2 regions of the Planococcus sp. PAMC 21323 genome follow, and region 1 is predicted to be linked to the other one. Evidence: a T-box and tRNA genes for the amino acid it is inferred to sense, from the RefSeq annotation. Region 1 holds a T-box; the other holds one or more tRNA genes.
What was found. The T-box of region 1 lies ahead of trpS (tryptophan--tRNA ligase). A T-box ahead of a tRNA ligase gene usually reads a tRNA of that ligase, here a tRNA-Trp.

Region 1 (10,145 bases):
TATTAGTCACGATTTAGGAATTATTCGTCATATGTGTGATCATATTGGCATTATGTACAAAGGTCGATATGTTGAGCAGGGAACTGCAGAGGAGATATTTACAAATCCACAACATATTTATACGAAACGGTTAATCGCTGCAATCCCTGATAGCGATCCGCGCAAACGAGAAATGCATTACGAAAATCGAAAACGGGTGAAATCTGAATACGATAATTTAGAAAAAGACTTTTTTGATGAAGATGGCTTGCCATTCTCCTTAAAACCAATATCAGCTACTCACCACGTAGCTATTGCAGAAGGGAGCTTGGGGATATGTGGAAATTAATTGTTCGGAGAACACTTATCACCATCCCGCAAATTATTGTCTTAAGTCTGTTAGTATTCATTTTAGCTCAGGCTATGCCTGGTGATGCATTAACTGGATTAATTGATCCAAGTATTGATCCGGCTACAATCGAGGCAATGAGAGAACGTCTTGGATTGAACAATCCTTGGTATGTACAGTACATAGACTGGATTAAAGGCGTTGTACAAGGAGATTTTGGGCAATCATTCCGTTTTAAAATGCCAGTAGCTGATTTAATCGGAGCCCGAATGATCAATACGCTATGGTTATCTTTAGCAACATTAATTTTAACGTATTTAATCGCAATTCCACTTGGGATTATTAGTGGCCGGTTTAATGATACTTGGTTAGACCGTGCAATTACGGGTTATACGTATATTGGATTTGCAGCACCATTATTTATTTTTGCATTAGTTATGTTATTTATTTTCGGCTTCCAATTAAGCTGGTTCCCAACTAGCGGTAGTGTCACACCTGGTACTACACCAGGAACATTCGAATATTTTATCAGCAAAATAAATCATTTATTATTGCCAGCTTTATCGATGGCATTGATTACCACTGTTTCGACAGTTCAGTATTTGAGAAGTGAGATTATTGATACAAAGCAAAAAGATTTTATCGTAACAGCTCGAGCGAAAGGTGCATCCGAATCACGTGTCTATAATCGTCACGTATTAAGAAATTCCCTGCTTCCAATCGCGGCGTTCTTTGGATACGAAATAACTGGATTGATTGGTGGAACGATATTCATAGAGAGTATCTTTGGTTATCCAGGGATGGGAGAGTTATTCCTTTCTTCAATCAGTTTGCGTGATTACAGTGTAATGACAGCGCTTGTACTTTTGTTTGGACTTGCCGCAATCATAGGAGCGTTGTTATCAGATATTATCTTGAGTTTAGTAGATCCACGTATTCGAATTAAATAATAAATGATAATTTTGAGGTGTAAATATGAGACTTGATAAAGACGGTGGAACACAAATCCCAGATGTGGATCTCGCTAAAAGCCCATCCGGATTTAGTATATTACTAAGAGAATTAATACGGGATAAAGTTGCACTAGTTTCGTTAGCATTTTTGTTTTTAACCATTGTAGGCGTTTTCGGAACTTCAGTTATTCTCGACCAAGACGATATCATCAAAGTTGATTTGTTTGCTCTTTATGAGGCTCCATCTTCTATGTATTGGTTAGGAACTGATTACGGTGGTCGTGATATTTTTGGTCAATTAATCATTGGTACGCGAAATTCATTAGCTATCGGTATTTTAATCACTTTACTAACAGGAATTATCGGTATATTAGTAGGACTCGTGTCCGGATATTATGGTGGCACAGTTGATAATATTTTTATGCGATTTGTTGATTTTTTCATGGTATTGCCTACGTTGATGATAGTTATCGCATTTGTTACGGCTGTACCTGGTTATAGCATTGTCTCATTTTCTTTAATAATGACAGCGTTCTTATGGATGGGAATCGCCCGTCTCATACGATCCAAAGCGCTGCAGGAAAAAGAGCTAGACTACGTAAAAGCTTCTAAAACATTGGGAACATCAAATTTTAAAATCATGTTTTTCCAAGTGCTTCCAAATTTAAGTTCAATCATTATCGTTACAATGACGCTAAATTTGGCAGCAAATATCGGAATAGAGTCTGGCTTATCCTTTTTAGGATTTGGCTTTCCAGAATCGACGCCTAGTTTAGGGACGCTAATTAGTTATGCACGTAACCCTCAAACTTTGGAATTAAGATGGTGGATTTGGTTACCTGCATCGATTCTAATTTTAGTATTGATGCTTAGTATAAATAACGTTGGGCAAGCTTTAAAACGAGCTACTGATGCCCGACAACGAAGAGGGTAATAAATAGCGGGAGAAAGGGGATAAAAGTCTGAAAGTGGATTCAACATTTTATTCTGAAACATGTAAACAGCAATTATTTTATCTCATACTAAAGGGGGAAATAAAAAATGAAGAAAAGTAATAAGCCTAAATTATTGGTTATGTCATTAGCATTGTTATTAGCAGCATGTAGTGGAGATGATGAGGCAACAAAAGATAGCGGTAGCAAAAAAGACGCTGATGGCAAACAGGAAGCAAAAGATGATGGGCTGTATTCGATCGATGATTTTAGCAATGTAAAAACAAACGAAGGCGAAGCTATCGATGGTGGTAAGATCACATTTGGTTTAGTATCGGATACAGTATTTGAAGGAACACTAAACTGGAACTTTTACTCTGGTGCACCCGATGCAGAAATTTTAAACTGGTTTGATGAAGGTTTGTTAACTTGGGATGAAAACTATGTGTACACAAATGATGGAGCTGCAACATATGAAGTTTCTGAAGATGGACGCACATTTACATTTAAAATTGGCGACAATGTAAACTGGCATGACGGTAAACCTGTTACTGCAGAAGATTGGTTATTTGCTCATGAAGTAATCGGCAATAAAGATTATGACGGCCCTCGCTACAACTCAGATTTCACTAATATCGAAGGAATGGAAGAGTATAATAGCGGGAAAGCGGATACGATTTCAGGTATTGAAGTAGTTGATGAGAAGACATTGAAAATTACGTATATCGAATCAACTCCTTCTCTATTAACAGGAAGCATTTGGTCATACCCATTAGCTAAGCATATTTTTGGAGACATGGCCGTAGCAGATATTTCTTCATCTCCAGAAGTACGGGAAAATCCAATCGGTTTTGGACCATTTAAAGTAGATAGCATTGTTCCAGGAGAATCTGTAACACTTACAAAGAACGAAGATTACTGGCGCGGTGAACCAAAACTTGATGGTGTTACAATCAAAGTCATCAGCAGCTCAACAGTTGTTCAAGAACTGGAAACGGGTGGAGTAGACTTGATCAGTGATTTCCCAGTAGATCAATTCCCAGATAACGCGGAAATGTCCAATGTAGAATTTTTAGGAGCAATAGATCGTGCTTATACGTACGTTGGATTTAAACTAGGAACATGGGATGCAGAGGAAAATCGGGTAAAACCTAATCCAGATGCGAAAATGGGAGATGTAGAACTTCGTAAAGCAATGTGGCATGCGGTTGACAATACAGCTGTTGGCGAACGCTTCTATAATGGATTGCGTTGGAATGCAACAACATTAATTCCACCGTCGCATCCTGAATTCCATGATGATACAAACGAAGGAAGAGCATACGATCCAGAAGTAGCAAAAACACTTCTAGATGATGCAGGTTATGAAGATACAGATGGTGATGGTTTCCGCGAAGATCCAGAAGGCAATCCATTAGAAATCAACTTTATTTCAATGACTGGTGGGGATACGGCTGAACCTTTAGCTCAGTATTATGTTCAGTCTTGGGAAACAGTTGGCTTAAAAGTGAATTTAGAAATGCTCGAATTTAACACTTTCTACGACCGTGTTGGTAACGGCGGAGAAGACAACCCAGACGTTGATGTTTATCAAGCAGCTTGGGGTGTTGGAATTGATGTAGATCCTTCAGGACTTTACGGAGCAGAAGCTTTATACAACTTCCCGCGTTGGGATAACGAAGAAAACGAACGTCTTCTAAAAGAAGGACGTTCAGCAGAAGCGTTTGATTTAGCGTTCCGTCAAGACGTTTACAATGAGTGGCAGCAATTAATGGTAGATGAAGTACCGGTATTCCCAACTTTATACCGTGCAATACTAAGTCCAGTCAATGACCGTGTATTAAACTACGCAATTGGCGATGGTACTGAAATGTACTTGTCTGATTTAGCTGTAAGCAGTGAAAAACCTGTTACTGCAGAATAAATAAAATAAATCAAAAGGAGCTGCGAATTTCGCAGCTCCTTTTTCTTACTTTCTTTTTCGACCAAGGCCCATTGCATTTTCCATTTTCTTTAAGGTTTTATTTGCAAGGAAATTTGCTTTTTCTGCTCCAGCGTCTAAAATTGCATCTAATTCATCGGAATCTAATAGGGCTTTGTAGCGTTCTTGAATCGGCGCTAAATGCTCTGTTACAGCTTTTGCTACAGAGGATTTAAAGTCACCGTAACCAGAACCTTCGTATTTTGAAACTAAGTTATCAATACTTTCACCAGTTAAGGCAGCTTCAATAGTCAATAAATTAGCTACTCCAGGTTTATTGATCGGATCGTAACTAACAATTCCTTCTGAATCTGTTACAGCACTCTTGATTTTCTTTTCAATAGTTTTTAAGTCATCAAGCAAAGTAATGATGGCTTTTTTGTTTGGATCGGATTTACTCATTTTTTTTGTAGGGTCTTGCAAGGACATAATACGCGCCCCGTTTTTTGGAATGCGAATGTCAGGGATCGTAAAGATGTCATTGTATTTGCGGTTAAAGCGCTCCGCTAAATCGCGTGTCAGTTCGATATGTTGTTTTTGGTCATCGCCAACTGGCACAATATCAGTTTGATACAATAGAATATCACCAGCCATTAGAGGTGGATAGGTTAATAATCCTGCTAAAACAGAAGTGTTTTTTGCCGACTTATCTTTGTATTGTGTCATGCGTTCAAGTTCTCCGATGGTCGAGACGCATTGCAACATCCAGCCAGCTTGTGCGTGCGCTGGAACTTCTGATTGAATAAACAAAGTTACTTTTTCTGGATCGATTCCAACTGCAAGATAAAGCGCAGCCAATGCCTTAATATTTTTACGTAGTTCTAATCGATCTTGAGGCATAGTGATAGCGTGTTGATCAACAATACAAAAGATGCAATCATATTCATCTTGCAACTCAGTAAATTGTTTAAACGCACCTATGTAATTTCCGAGTGTGACCGTACCGGTAGGCTGAACGCCTGAAAAAATTTTCTTCTTCATCTAATATTCCTCCTCAAATTAAAAACACAGCACACATCCCTAAAAAAAGGGACGAATGATGTGTTTCCGCGGTACCACCCTAGTTGCCGTTCCCGGCCACTCTTCTTCTTAACGTGAAGAACACGGAATTGACTACTATACATTCGCCAATTCAGCTCCAAAGTCCATTCAATGCAGCACTCCATCTGTTTACACCAACCACAGACTCTCTATTATAGAAGGAACTGCATTTACTCTTCTTTATCATTGCCCATTTTATATAGTCTTATTATAATACATAAACAATTTCTTAAGCAATATTAGATGCTATAAACGACTAAACAAATCAACATAATTAGTAAGGTAAGGCTACCAGTGACGAGTAAAAAGGAACTAGAGAAAGCTAAAGCTTCTGAAGGAGGACGCATTTCGTCATCTTCTAATGTTGATTTCATTTTAAAAGCTTTTCTCATACTCATTGTAAATATATCAAAAACTCCTGTCCGGATGACAAAAACCCATAATCCTAAAAAAAGTAAGATGCCTCCGTAAATAAATGAGTTGTTAATATAGGTTAACAAAGTGAAACCATCTGCTCGTAGAATCGTCGTTATAAATATTAATAGTTGAATAATTAAAAATGAAAAAATCATCTTTTTCAATTTGTGCACCTCAATTCTTATCAATTGTAGAAGAAATATAAAAAAAAATCAAAAAAACTATATTTATCGTAGACGGCGAAAACGCTTACAAATCCAACATTCGAGAGACTTTGTGTAATGTTAATGTAACGCAATTGTTACAAGAGTGTAAAAATTAGCAAAAAAGTTCTGTACAAGAAAAAAATATTATGTATAATTAACTGTGTACCAATTTTTCAGAAAATTCGAGGGGGTCAATTTAGTGAAGAATAGTAAGATTTTTTGGCTACTAAGCCTAGTTTTAGTTCTTAGTGCTTTTCTAGCCGCATGTGGTGGCAGTGATGAAGAAGACACAGGAACTGACAAAAAAGAAGGAAATCAAACAGCTGGGGAACCAGACGCAGAACAAGTTTTAAACTTGATGGAAAGCGCTGAAATTCCAACAATGGATATTTCACTAGCTGAAGATGCAGTTGCGTTTAACATTTTCAATAATGTTAACGAAGGACTTTTCCGTTTAAACAAAGAAAATGTTGCTGAACCAGCACTTGCTGATGGCGAGCCTGAAGTCAGCGAAGATGGTCTAACTTACACATTCAAATTACGTGATTCTAACTGGTCAGATGGTACACCAGTTACTGCTAAAGATTTTGTATACTCTTGGCAACGTTCAATTGATCCTGACACTGGTTCTCCATACGGAGCTTACATGATGGCTGGTTCGATTGTAAATGCTACTGAAATTGCTGCAGGAGAAATGGAACCGACTGAATTGGCAGTTAAGGCTGTTGACGATAACACTCTAGAAGTTCAATTAGAGCGTCCAGTACCTTACTTTATGTCATTAATGTCATTCCCAACTTTCTACCCACAGAACGAAGCTTTCGTTACTGAAAAAGGTGACGCTTACGCTTCTAATTCTGAAAACTTAATCTTTAACGGACCATTCACATTAACTGATTGGGACGGAACTGGTTTAACTTGGAAAATGCAGAAAAACCCTGAATACTGGGATGCTGAAACAGTTAAACTTGATACAATCAACGTAGACGTTGTAAAAGAACCTGCTACTGCAGTTAACCTTTACAACTCTGGTGAAAAAGATCGTGCTGGTCTTGCTGGTGAGTTTGCAAGACAATATGCAAATGATGAAAACCTAGTAACTGATTTAGAACCAACTCTTTTCTACTTTAAACTTAACCAAGAACGTAAAGGCGAGAAAAACGCACTTGCTAACGTCAACATCCGTAAAGCAATTGCACAAGGTTTCAACAAGCAAGATCTAGTTGACGTAGTATTAGCTAACGGTTCTCTACCAGCTAACTTCTTAGTACCAACTGAGTTTTCTTTTGATGAAAGCAAAGCTGATTTCCGTGATGTTAACGGAGACCTAATTGAATTTAATGCTGAAGAAGCTGGAAAGCTTTGGGCTACTGGTCTTGAAGAACTAGGAGTAGAAGAAGTTACACTTGAAATCTTGGGTGGCGATACTGAAACTGCTAAAAACATGGATGCGTACTTGAAAGCACAACTTGAAGAAAACCTTGAAGGTCTAACTATCGATCTTAAAGCAGTACCTTTCGGTGTTCGTTTAGAACTTGACGAAGCTCAGGACTATGACATTCAAACTGCTGGATGGGGACCAGATTACCAGGATCCTATGACATTCATCGATTTGTTTGTTACTGGATCTCCTCAAAACAAAATGGGTTACTCAAACCCAGAATATGATGCTTTAGTTGAATCTGCTAAAGGCGAATTGGCTACAGATGCAGCTGGACGTTGGGAAGCAATGGCTCAAGCTGAGAAAATTCTATTAGCTGACGATGCTGCAATCGCACCAATCTATCAGCGTGGAGCTATGGCTCTTCAACAACCATATGTTAACGACATTATCAAACACCCATTCGGTGGAGATTTCTCTTACAAATGGGCATACATTTCGGGTAAATAATAACTTAATCCCGCTACTGTGAAAACAAAATAGAGAGAGAGTATATCGCATTTTTAGATTGATATACTCTCTTTTCTAATGCAAAGGAATTAACCGAAAATTGACCATTTTCTGCTAACTCATGAATGTTGCAAGTCTGGCGTTTATTAGACAGACTTGTTAAATAGAATTATTTTGGAGGTGCACTATGGCGAAGTATATAGGCAAACGTTTAATTTATATGATCATCACTTTGGCATTGATTGCTACATTTACATTTTTCTTAATGAAAATATTACCTGGCTCCCCCGTGGCTTCCGCAGATAAATTGTCTCCAGAACAAAGGGCAGTCGTTGAAGCAAGATACGGATTGGATAAACCACTTCCGGTTCAGTATTTCGACTATATGTTTGGTTTAGTGCAAGGTGATTTAGGTATTTCCATTAACCAATTTAAAGGCGCAGATGTTACAGATGTCATTTTAAGCCGAATGGGTCCTTCAGCTCAAATTGGTTTCCAGGGAATGGTATTAGGGACAGTCCTAGGAATCTTGCTGGGAATGGTTGCGGCTTTAAGACAAAATACTTGGGTCGACTATACAAGTACTTTTATAGCGATTGTCGGAATTTCAATTCCTTCTTTCGTATTCGCTTCTTTATTACAGTACTGGTTCGGTTTAAAATGGGATTTGTTCCCGGTAGCTTTGTGGAAAGATGGCTTTATGTCTAGTGTGTTACCATCTATCGCATTAGCAATGTTCCCGCTCGCAACTGCGGCACGTTTTATTCGCACTGAAATGATTGAAGTTTTAGGCTCAGATTATATTACATTAGCAAAAGCTAAAGGTGCTAGTGGCTCTGAAATTGCATTTAAGCATGCATTTCGTAACGCATTGATACCGTTAATCACGGTGTTAGGACCAATGGCTGTAGCGATTCTTACAGGATCTTTAGTTGTCGAACAGATTTTTGCAATTCCAGGAATCGGTGAGCAATTTGTTAAATCGATTATGGTTAATGATTTCGCAATCATCATGGGAACTACTATCTTCTTCTCGGTATTCCTAATAGTGATCATCCTGTTAGTAGATATTTTGTATGGCATCATTGATCCTCGTATCCGTCTTTCAGGAGGTAAAAGTTAATGACTCAGAACTTTGATAAAATCCCAGAATTGCCGAAAGGTTCGTTTGAACGTATTACGTTAGACGCTAAACAAGCTGAACGTATTACAAAACCAAGCGTCAGCTTTTGGCAAGATGCTTGGTATCGTATTCGTAAAAATAAAGGTGCGTTATTTAGTTTAATTTTATTTGGCCTAATCGTAATCATGTCTTTTTTAGGTCCAGTTATTAGTCCATATGAGCCGAATGCTCAAACAATTACTCACGCAAACTTACCGCCAAAAATTCCAGGTGTTGAAAAACTAGGAATTTTAAATGGAGTTGGAACATTGGGTGGAGAAAAAGTTGATTTGTATGAATTAAAAAATGTGGAAGTAAATTACTGGTTCGGAACAGATGGACTCGGACGCGATATGTTCTCTCGTGTTTGGAAAGGAACGCAAGTGTCCTTGTTTATTGCTTTTGTAGCAGCAGCAATTGATATGCTAATCGGGGTAATTTACGGAGGCGTTTCAGGTTACTTCGGTGGGCGTGTAGATGACTTTATGCAGCGTATCGTTGAAATTTTAACTGGTATTCCAAACTTGGTTGTCGTAATTCTCTTTATCTTGATTATGGACCCCGGGATATTGGCCATTATCATTGCCTTAACCATCACCGGATGGACGGGAATGTCCCGAGTTGTTCGTGGACAAGTTCTTAAATACAAGAGCCAAGAATTCGTTTTGGCAGCACGTACATTAGGCGCTAGTGATAGCCGTATTATTTGGAAGCATTTAATGCCAAACGTTTTAGGTGTAATCATCATCAACACAATGTTCACAATTCCAAGTGCTATCTTCTTCGAAGCTTTCTTAAGCTTTATCGGACTGGGGCTTCAAGCGCCAGATGCATCGCTTGGAACATTGATCAACGATGGGTATGCATTAATTCAATTTGCGCCACATATTTTAGCATTCCCGGCCGTCTTGTTGAGTTTAATCATGATTGCATTCAACTTAATTGGTGATGGACTTCGTGATGCCCTCGATCCGAAGATGAAAGATTAAGGAGGAAAGTTAAAAATGGAGAAAATTTTAGAAGTAAAAAACCTTGAACTTTCCTTTAACACCCAAGCTGGGGAAGTTAAAGCGATACGTGGGGTTAACTTTGATTTAAATAAAGGTGAAACTTTGGCAATTGTAGGGGAGTCGGGTTCAGGGAAATCTGTTACGACGAAATCGATCATGCGGTTGTTACCAGAGCAATCAGCAGAATTTAAAAATGGTGAGATTTTATTTGATGGCCGTGATTT
Region 2 (10,145 bases), 1.3 Mb from region 1:
CAATGTGTCAAATAAAGGTCTAAATAATCAAAGTCAAGACGCTTTAATGATGCTTCAAATGCTCTCAATGTTTCGTCATAACCTTGATCGGTATTCCAAACTTTTGACGTGATAAATAAGTCTTCGCGCTCTACACCAGAATTTCGAACGGCCTCTCCTACTTCGGCTTCGTTATCGTAAATTGTCGCGGTATCAATTGCTTTATAACCTTCTCCGATAGCTGCAATCATCGCTTCTACTGCGGCTTCTTTGTCAGTCATTTTGTAGACACCTAATCCAAAGCGCGGCATTTCGACTCCATTATGTAATTGTTTTGTTGAATTGATTGTTAGGTCCATTCATCATCATCCTTTCTCCTTTCTATTGTACAAATAATATTAGATTAATTCGACTTTTAGGATTTCGTTGGAAGTTCTTGCACTCTTTGAATAGAACGAATAATATATATCATGTTGTTTAAAATTGTTCGTGTTTTAGGAGGAGCTACATATGTTTCATTTAAAAGAAAATAATACTACGATAAAGACGGAAATCACTGCTGGTATGACGACTTTTCTGACGATGGCTTATATCGTCATCGTCAATCCTGTCATTTTAGGTGCAGCGGGCGTACCATTTGATCAAGTTTTTTTAGCAACGATTATCGCCGCTGTAATCGGAACTTTATGGATGGCGTTAGCTGCCAATTACCCTATCGCCATTGCACCTGGTATGGGTTTAAATGCTTATTTCACTTCAATGGTACTCGGTTCAGGTGGTGCAATCGACTATGTAACTGCCTTTGCAGCAGTTTTTGTTGCGGGCCTCATTTTCATCCTATTGTCGTTAACTTCTTTAAGAAAAGTGTTAATCCAAGCCATTCCTGAAAACTTAAAACATGCAATCACAGCAGGAATTGGTCTATTTATCGCTTTTATCGGTATGAGACTGAGCGGTTTAATAGTTGCTAATGATGCTAACTTGGTTGGATTAGGTGATTTAACGTCCCCGTTAGTCGCATTAACACTACTCGGCTTACTAATTACCGTAATCTTTATGTCCTTAAATATTCACGGCGGTATTTTTTACGGCATGATTATTACCGGAATAGTTGCCTTTTTTACAGGTCAATTAAAATTTGATGCTGGATTAATAAAGCTTCCTTCTTTACCGGAAGGAATCCTTATTTGGAATCCTGTAGAGGCCATTCAATTAGTTATTGAGTTCGGCCTATACGGTGTCGTTTTCTCATTTCTACTCGTTACGTTATTTGACACCACAGGTACGATGATCGGAGTTGCTAAGCAAGCAGGTCTCATGAAAGACAATAAAATGCCAAGAATGCGCCAAGCTTTGTTAGCCGATTCAATCGCAGCTACAGCTGGTGCAATGGTTGGTACAAGCCCAACTTCTGCTTATGTTGAATCTTCTGCAGGTGTTGCAGCTGGTGGGCGCACAGGTTTGACAAGTTTAACAGTCGCTATATTGTTTATTGTCGCAGCATTTTTCGGACCTTTAGTTGGCTCTTTATCAAGTGTCGCCGCTATCACAGCACCCGCTTTAATCATTGTTGGTAGTTTAATGATCGACTCTGTTAAACACATTGAATGGGAAAAATTCGACGAAGCGTTTCCTGCATTTCTGATTGTCCTTGCGATGCCTTTAACATCGAGTATTGCAACGGGCATCGCTTTCGGATTTATATCTTATCCGTTGATGAAAGTTTTCAAAGGACAAGGAAAATCAGTGCATCCTATTCTTTATATCTTTGCCATTTTGTTTACCATTCAACTATTGATTGCTCCTCATTGATTAGTAGACATAAAAAAACCGCCATTTGGCGGTTTTTTTGGTTATACTCTGTTTCTAGTAAATGTTGCTGACAGCAATAACACTGCTGCCGTAATCAAATGGAATACCCAACCTACGCCTGGTATCCATGCAATTGTACTTGTAATGACTCCAAGAATTGAACCTGCTTTTGGTGAATATTCGCGGAAGCAAAAGAATAAAGTAATGGCATGAAGTACAAACATCACGCCTAAAGCTGTATAGCCTGTACTAATGACAAAGCCCCCGCCTATTAATGGAATCGCTAGAAATGCTTCAGCTAAACCTGTAAACCAAAGCAATGCGACAGAAATTTTCATTTTCATATTATTTCATCCCTTCTATAACTGTTGTTGTCTTCTTTATACGATTGAATACGAAATAAGTTTCATTTTTAACAGACCGTCAGAAATTATCCACATTTCAATCCATGTTGTATATTTCATTTTTCCCGCTTGTAAGCTATACTAAACAAAGATGCACATTTCAAGGAGGTCATACTTATGAACTTAATCCTTATTTTAGGTATTTGTGTTTCGTTCTTAGTAGCTATTTTTACTGCTGGATACGATGACAAGCCTGGAACAAACGAAAGAGAATAGTGTAAAAGGACAGCGAAATTCGCTGTCCTTTTTTTTATTCTAAGCCAGGGTAATCTTGTTGGCGTAACGCTTCATACATTAAAATGGATGCCGTATTTGATAAATTGAGCGAACGGATATTGTCATTCATCGGAATACGTAAACAATGATCTGGGTTTTGTTCAATCAATTCTTTAGGCAATCCTTTTGTTTCTTGTCCAAAAACAAAGAAATGGTCTTTTTCTCTATCAGAATAATCATAAGACGTATGTGTTTTTGCACCAAATTTCGTAATATAATAAAATGCTCCGTCTTTGTAACGATCAAACAACTCCTGCAATCCATCGTAATAATGAATATCGACATGCTCCCAATAATCAAGTCCGGCACGTTTCAACATTTTATCGTCTGTTGAAAAACCTAGTGGACGTATTAAATGTAACTTTACACCTGTCCCTGCGCATGAACGCGCGATATTTCCTGTATTCGCTGGTATTAGCGGTTGGTACAACACAATATGAATAGCCAAATCTGTCACTTATCCTTTCGATCTTTCAGCAAAAAATGCCAATCCTTTTTGAATTTCTTCTTGTACTTCTCTATCTTTTTCATTTTCCTCTGCTTGTTGTAAAGCAACTAACCCTTCGGATGTTCCGATTTTGCCAATTGCCCATGCTGCAGTTCCTCGAATAACGGGTCTCTCATCACTGTCGAGCAATTGAATCAAAACAGGTATAGCAGCTGTTTCTTTAAAATGTGCTAACGCCAAAATAGCATTTCGCTGAATCGGTTTTTTGCCTCGCCACGATCCGGACACATAACCAAACTTATCTTTAAACTCACGATTAGAGATTGTTAACAATGGCAGCAATAAGGGTTTCGCAATTTCTGGATCTGGCTCAAACTCTGCATGAATTTGATTGGCTTTACGCTTGTTTTTTGGACAAACCGTCTGACACGTATCGCAGCCATACAATCGGTTGCCGATTTTGCCACGAAATTCATCTGGTAAAAATCCTTTCGTTTGCGTTAAAAACGAAATGCAGCGCTGAGCGTTTAATTGACCCGCTTCAACTATAGCACCTGTTGGACAGCTATCGATACAAAGACGACAATCGCCGCATTGATCTTCCATTGGCTCATCAAATCGAAATGGAATATTGGTAATCATTTCACCAAGATATACGTATGAACCAAATTCTGGCGTGATAATATTGGTGTTTTTGGCACTCCAGCCAATTCCTGCACGTTCTGCTACTGCACGGTCAGAAAGCTCACCTGTGTCCACCATTGATCGCATTCGTGCTTCTGGGTAACGTGAAGCGATAAATGCTTCTAATAGCGTTAAACGCTCTCTCAGTGCCGCATGATAGTCTTTCCCCCAAGAAGACCGGGAGAAAATTCCTCTCCGTGCACCTTTGACTCCTTGCGGTGCATCCTTCATTCGGGATGGATAGGCGATCGCGATTGCAATAATACTAACTGCTTCGTTCAATAGTAATTCCGGTCGCGTACGTTTTTCCACGTCTGACTCTTCAAATCCAGACTGATAATTTAATTGTTGCTGACGAATCAATTGATGCTTCAAGCTATAAAAAGGTTCTGCTGAGGCAAAACCGATTTTATCAATTCCGATATCCGAGGCATACGCAACAAGCTCTTTTTGAAATTGATCAAGATTCATGTCGTAACCCCTCACTCAATTCTATGATACGATAATAAAAACCCCTAATGAAAGGAAGATTGCAATGAAGCTGACAATCGATCCTCAAATAAACGAAATTCTAGGCGATTTTAAAATTGGTGTCATTCATTATAACAATATCACCGTTTCCGATTCACCTCAAATGTTAAAAGGCCGTTTGCAACTTTTTCAGGAACAATTATTTTTTGAGTTGGAAGATAAAGAATTCACAGATTTTCCTGGACTGCTCGAATGGCAACTAATTTGGAAAGCATTAGGTGCCGACCCTAGCCGTTACCGACCATCTGCTGAAGCATTATATCGTCGTATTAAAAAGCAAAATTATTTATCAGTCGTCGATTCTGCTGTCGACATGAATAGTTTTTTGTCGCTACAATACGAAATCCCACTAGGTCTTTACGATGCTGATAAAATTTCAGGTGATATTGAAATCACGGTTGGAACTAGCACAGACCGCTTTGAGGGCTTAAATAACCGCACCAATACATTGACTGGCATTCTCGTATCCAAAGACGATGAAGGTGCGTTCGGTAGCCCTTATGTCGATTCTAAACGGACGGCTGTTACAGAACAGACAAAAAATGCAGTACATATTTTTTATCTGCGTCCTTCTATGGAAAAAGATACAGCTTTGCAGCTGCTAACCGCTGCTTCAAATATGTTTACCGGCATTAACGGCGGAGACGCTGAGATTTATGTAGTTTAATTTACTCAACAAAAAGACGGGTGCTTACATATAAGCATTCGTCTTTTTATGCTATTTTCCCAAGAACTCTTATGTATAACTTCAATGACTTTGCCGTTTAGGCATATTCTTTTCTATTTACTCAAAAATGCAGTAAACTCTTCTTACATTAATTAGTAAAAGAGGGGTCCATACATGAAACGAGTACACAGTGATATTGTCCAGTTTCGTGGAAGCCATTACGATTTTGGTCGGATGCAAGGAGAATTATTAAAAGAATCATTGATTCTACCCAATCGCCAAAAACAACGACAAGCTTCTAACCGCCATTTGATTATAGACGAACAACGTGCCAAAAATATATTAGTCACATTAGCCCCCCGAGTATGGGAAGAAATCACCGGCTTAGCAGACGCTCTTGACTGGTCGATGCATGAGGCGATTCGAGAATTCGGAGGCTATTATTTGGAATATACACGGAGCGGCTGCTCAATTTATACCGAGTCCGAATTTATGGTACGCAATTACGATAGTTCACCTCAAGGCTATGAGGGTCGACTTGCATTGTATCAACCAACTGATGGAGGATTTGCGACCATTGGACCTACTATGCAAATTACCGGACGTACCGATGGGATGAATGAAAAAGGCCTGGTCATGGGCTATAATTTCATTAACCGCCGCAACTCAGAAGATGGGTTCATCTGCAATATGATCGGCCGTTTGATATTAGAAAACTGCGCTACCATTGACGACGCAGTAGCATTGCTAGAAGAACTCCCTCACCGCCGCTCTTTTAGTTATGTCCTATTAGACCGTACAGGAAAATCAGTTGTAGTCGAAGCATCGCCACGTTCTGTCGTCGTGCGTGAATCTGCTATTTCCACCAACCATTTTGAGTTACTAGTTGAAGAAAACCGCTACCAAACTGATGATTCTAGAAGAAGAGAACAGATGATGTTGCAGCAACATAAAAAAATCGATGCTTATAATGCTTTCCGCCTGTTAAATGACTCTGACAAAGGGGTCTTTTCAAAAAAATACAGTACAGCTTCAGGCACTCTTCATACCGCTTCTTACTTCCAGCACAGCTTAAAAGTTGGATTTGCTATCGGACCAGATCGCTTACCGCTCATGCTAGATTTTGAGAAATGGCTGCAAGGCGAGCGCTTATATGCAAAACGAATTAACGGAAAAATAGATACCCATCTGCCATTTGTTCATATGGCCGAACTATAAAAAACAAGAGTCAGCAAATTGCTGGCTCTTGTTTTTATTCTATACAAACTGTTTATCCACATGTGCAAAACCAATATCTGTATCTACCGCTCCATGTATCGATTGAATAGCCAAATTTTCTCCTTGTAACCACTTATCAAAATCTAAAATAACCGGCTGTTGATTTCCACCTAATGCAAACCAGATCTTTTTTTCTTTTGGTAAATAAGCAGAGGTATGAATCGTTCCAGCCCAACTTTTATAAAGAGTTGAAAATACACCTTTGTCCGTATCATTAAATAAACGAAAAGCACTACCAACATCTTTTGTTTGTTGTTCTTGAGTTTGAACCGCTTCTAATCGATCAAACGAGTCTTTCAAGTAATTGCGATTTTCGAGCTGTTGAATTTCGAAATGATTGGTACAAATATTAGCTATACGAATATCCACTGCCCGTGGGCTTGCTTCGACAATACGTGTTTCGCCACTAGTATCCGTCACAATATAACTAAACGATCCACGATGAGGTATTTTTTTCAGAAGTTCTACAGCTTCATTTACCGTAGCACACGTTTCTAAAATAATACGTCCAATTAAATAACAAACAAAGCCATCTCCTGGCTTTTTCCGATGTGTAAAATTATATCCCATAGCCAAGCCTTTCTCATTCATCCCATCCATTCGTCCAATAATCCGTGACGTAGGTCCGATTATGGCATAACCCCCATCAGTCGGTTGGAACAAACTAAAGCGTCCTTCATAAGTTTGCGGGTGAAAGTCATAATTCCTAACCATAAAATCTTTCCCAGTCACAATCGAACAACCCGATGGCATTGCATCAATACGGTAACCACCAAAGTCACGAATCACTTCTTCCATCGGTAAATCAAGACTTTTTTGCAATCCAAGTAGTTCATCCCATATTCTTGGTGCAAACTCACGAAAAACCTCTTCTGTTTCTTGCACACTTATTTCAAACCTCGGCCTTTTTGCTTTCCACTGCTTTCTCCGATTTTCTAATATCACGCTGTCTTTTAAAAGTTCCCCTTGCCTAACTCCAAAATCATAATGGCTTCCTCTAAATTCTAAAATATCACTATGGATTTTCCTCATCGAATACTCCTTTTTACTGAAAATTATCTATTGTAGTTCAGCATACACAATTTCACTTAAACTTTCAAAAGTCAAAGCGAGCGTGGAATGTGTTAAGAATAGTAAAGTATGGATGGCAGTCTTTTTAATAATTGGAAATTATCTTGGCTATGACATCTTCCCATTATCCCCATTCCCGGTATAACCATCTTGATAGAAATCAGTTTTTCTAGATTAGTTATTCACGGCCTGTTGCCGTTCTATTTGGAGTTTTTCTTAGTTTTGCAGTTAATGTAGAAATCATATAACTTTATCAACAAAAAGAAAAAAGCCCTAACAATTAAGTCAGGACTTTTATTCTTTACTTGCATTATACCGGCGGTCGGGGTCGAACCGACACTCCCGTGAAGGAACGGGATTTTGAGTCCCGCGCGTCTGCCAATTCCGCCACGCCGGCAAGTATTGATTTAGCGGACAAGATTTATTATAGCACACCCTACTTTTCTCGCCAATACTTTCTTGATGTATTAAATAGTTTCAAATGGCAAAGTATAAGATTGAGATAGCATAATAGACATTAAGAGCAAAACTCGCAGCAGGTTCGAGACATTCTCTCTTAAACAAAAAGACGTTTCTCATAACAATGTTCTTTAAAGAATGGCCATCGTAATCCACTACCCTTCTATTATCCATCGGTCATATTGAAACTAATTTCATCAATAGTGATCTAATCTCGACTTTATAAATGACAATACAACAAAAAACCTCTTAACTATGAATACTCACAGTTAAGAGGTTTTGGAAAGAACAGGCAGGTTCTTTCATGATACCGGCGGTCGGGGTCGAACCGACACTCCCGTGAAGGAACGGGATTTTGAGTCCCGCGCGTCTGCCAATTCCGCCACGCCGGCAAATTATTATGGAGGCGGCAACCGGACTCGAACCGGTGATAAGGGTGTTGCAGACCCATGCCTTACCACTTGGCTATGCCGCCAAATAATGGAGCGGAAGACGAGGTTCGAACTCGCGACCTCCACCTTGGCAAGGTGGCGTTCTACCACTGAACTACTTCCGCAATAAAGCTGGGGTACCTGGATTCGAACCAGGGCATGACGGGATCAAAACCCGTTGCCTTACCGCTTGGCTATACCCCATTAATAAAAGATGGGGCGGACGAGGGGAATTGAACCCCCGAGTGCCGGAATCACAATCCGGTGCGTTAACCACTTCGCCACGACCGCCACTTTACTATTTTATAAGTTTACTTAATTAAATTAAAACATGGGGCGGACGAGGGGAATTGAACCCCCGAGTGCCGGAATCACAATCCGGTGCGTTAACCACTTCGCCACGACCGCCATCATATAAATTTTAAAATTGGCAGGGGCAGTAGGAATCGAACCCACATCGGAGGTGTTGGAGACCTCTGTTCTACCGTTAAACTATGCCCCTAAAAACTGGTGGTGGGGGGCAGATTCGAACTGCCGAACCCGAAGGAGCGGATTTACAGTCCGCCGCGTTTAGCCACTTCGCTACCCCACCTAGTGGTGCCGGAGAAAGGAGTCGAACCCTCGACCTACTGATTACAAGTCAGTTGCTCTACCAACTGAGCTACTCCGGCATAAATATTAATAAAAATGGTGGGTCAGGACGGAATCGAACCGCCGACACTTAGAGCTTCAATCTAATGCTCTACCGACTGAGCTACTGACCCACTTTTAAAAATTAAAATGGCGGTCCCGACCGGGATCGAACCGGCGATCTCCTGCGTGACAGGCAGGCATGTTAACCGCTACACCACGGGACCATTTGGTTGCGGGGGCAGGATTTGAACCTGCGACCTTTGGGTTATGAGCCCAACGAGCTACCGAACTGCTCCACCCCGCGATAATGTTATTTCATATACTTCACAATACTTACGTATTTAAGAAATGGTGGAGGATGACGGGATCGAACCGCCGACCCTCTGCTTGTAAGGCAGATGCTCTCCCAGCTGAGCTAATCCTCCATGTAATTGGTGACCCCTACGGGATTCGAACCCGTGTTACCGCCGTGAAAGGGCGGTGTCTTAACCGCTTGACCAAGGGGCCGTACTTATATTTTTGAAAACGATCTTCTGGCGGAGAGCAAGGGATTCGAACCCTTGAGACGGTTGCCCGCCTACATGATTTCCAATCATGCTCCTTCGGCCACTCGGACAGCTCTCCATAATTGGCTCCGAAGGTAGGACTCGAACCTACGACCATCGCATTAACAGTGCGGTGCTCTACCACTGAGCTACTTCGGAATAATTGATCAGCCTGGCAACGTCCTACTCTCACAGGGGGAAACCCCCAACTACCATCGGCGCAAAAGAGCTTAACTACCGTGTTCGGGATGGGAACGGGTGTGGCCTCTTTGCCATCATTACCAGACTGAATTTATTTTGAAAGACAAGATTTATTATACCAATATCACAGGCATTTTCAAGCTTTTTTTCAAAAACTTTTTCTTATTCTTTCAAAACTGGATAAACGACATTGGAACGTGCAAGATTTTCGCCTACAATTTGTTGGTTAAGTCCTCGATCGATTAGTATTCGTCAGCTGCACGTGTCGCCACGCTTCCACCTCGAACCTATCTACCTCATCGTCTTTGAGGGATCTTACTTGCTTGCGCAATGGGAAATCTCATCTTGAGGGGGGCTTCGTGCTTAGATGCTTTCAGCACTTATCCCGGCCACACATAGCTACCCAGCGATGCCCTTGGCAGAACAACTGGTACACCAGCGGTGTGTCCATCCCGGTCCTCTCGTACTAAGGACAGCTCCTCTCAAATTTCCTGCGCCCGCGACGGATAGGGACCGAACTGTCTCACGACGTTCTGAACCCAGCTCGCGTACCGCTTTAATGGGCGAACAGCCCAACCCTTGGGACCGACTACAGCCCCAGGATGCGATGAGCCGACATCGAGGTGCCAAACCTCCCCGTCGATGTGGACTCTTGGGGGAGATAAGCCTGTTATCCCCGGGGTAGCTTTTATCCGTTGAGCGATGGCCCTTCCATGCGGAACCACC

Region 2: it has a tRNA-Trp gene. The T-box ahead of trpS (tryptophan--tRNA ligase) is inferred to sense a tRNA for this amino acid. The anticodon was not compared.

The regions. Positions count from the first base shown of each region.
Region 1 covers NZ_CP009129.1:2,122,422-2,132,566, reverse strand. The annotation lists gene PLANO_RS10770 (ABC transporter ATP-binding protein) at 1-328, shown strand, start outside; gene opp4B (oligopeptide ABC transporter permease) at 316-1,278, shown strand; gene PLANO_RS10760 (ABC transporter permease) at 1,304-2,215, shown strand; gene opp4A (oligopeptide ABC transporter substrate-binding protein) at 2,323-4,137, shown strand; gene trpS (tryptophan--tRNA ligase) at 4,183-5,175, opposite strand; T-box leader at 5,220-5,431, opposite strand; gene PLANO_RS10745 (DUF3899 domain-containing protein) at 5,475-5,807, opposite strand; gene PLANO_RS10740 (peptide ABC transporter substrate-binding protein) at 6,058-7,749, shown strand; gene opp3b (oligopeptide ABC transporter permease) at 7,937-8,872, shown strand; gene opp3C (oligopeptide ABC transporter permease) at 8,872-9,900, shown strand; gene PLANO_RS10725 (ABC transporter ATP-binding protein) at 9,916-10,145, shown strand, end outside.
Region 2 covers NZ_CP009129.1:840,893-851,037, reverse strand. The annotation lists gene PLANO_RS04265 (aldo/keto reductase) at 1-338, opposite strand, end outside; gene PLANO_RS04260 (NCS2 family permease) at 490-1,791, shown strand; gene PLANO_RS04255 (hypothetical protein) at 1,833-2,135, opposite strand; gene trmL (tRNA (uridine(34)/cytosine(34)/5-carboxymethylaminomethyluridine(34)-2'-O)-methyltransferase TrmL) at 2,446-2,919, opposite strand; gene queG (tRNA epoxyqueuosine(34) reductase QueG) at 2,929-4,074, opposite strand; gene PLANO_RS04240 (B3/B4 domain-containing protein) at 4,139-4,801, shown strand; gene PLANO_RS04235 (C45 family autoproteolytic acyltransferase/hydrolase) at 4,976-6,019, shown strand; gene PLANO_RS04230 (C45 family autoproteolytic acyltransferase/hydrolase) at 6,059-7,111, opposite strand; tRNA gene PLANO_RS04225 (tRNA-Leu) at 7,464-7,547, opposite strand; tRNA gene PLANO_RS04220 (tRNA-Leu) at 7,918-8,001, opposite strand; tRNA gene PLANO_RS04215 (tRNA-Cys) at 8,011-8,084, opposite strand; tRNA gene PLANO_RS04210 (tRNA-Gly) at 8,091-8,165, opposite strand; tRNA gene PLANO_RS04205 (tRNA-Gln) at 8,173-8,244, opposite strand; tRNA gene PLANO_RS04200 (tRNA-His) at 8,256-8,331, opposite strand; tRNA gene PLANO_RS04195 (tRNA-His) at 8,373-8,448, opposite strand; tRNA gene PLANO_RS04190 (tRNA-Trp) at 8,469-8,542, opposite strand; tRNA gene PLANO_RS04185 (tRNA-Tyr) at 8,549-8,632, opposite strand; tRNA gene PLANO_RS04180 (tRNA-Thr) at 8,636-8,711, opposite strand; tRNA gene PLANO_RS04175 (tRNA-Phe) at 8,729-8,804, opposite strand; tRNA gene PLANO_RS04170 (tRNA-Asp) at 8,822-8,897, opposite strand; tRNA gene PLANO_RS04165 (tRNA-Met) at 8,901-8,977, opposite strand; tRNA gene PLANO_RS04160 (tRNA-Val) at 9,023-9,098, opposite strand; tRNA gene PLANO_RS04155 (tRNA-Glu) at 9,106-9,180, opposite strand; tRNA gene PLANO_RS04150 (tRNA-Ser) at 9,208-9,297, opposite strand; tRNA gene PLANO_RS04145 (tRNA-Asn) at 9,303-9,377, opposite strand; rRNA gene rrf (5S ribosomal RNA) at 9,389-9,504, opposite strand; rRNA gene PLANO_RS04135 (23S ribosomal RNA) at 9,642-10,145, opposite strand, start outside.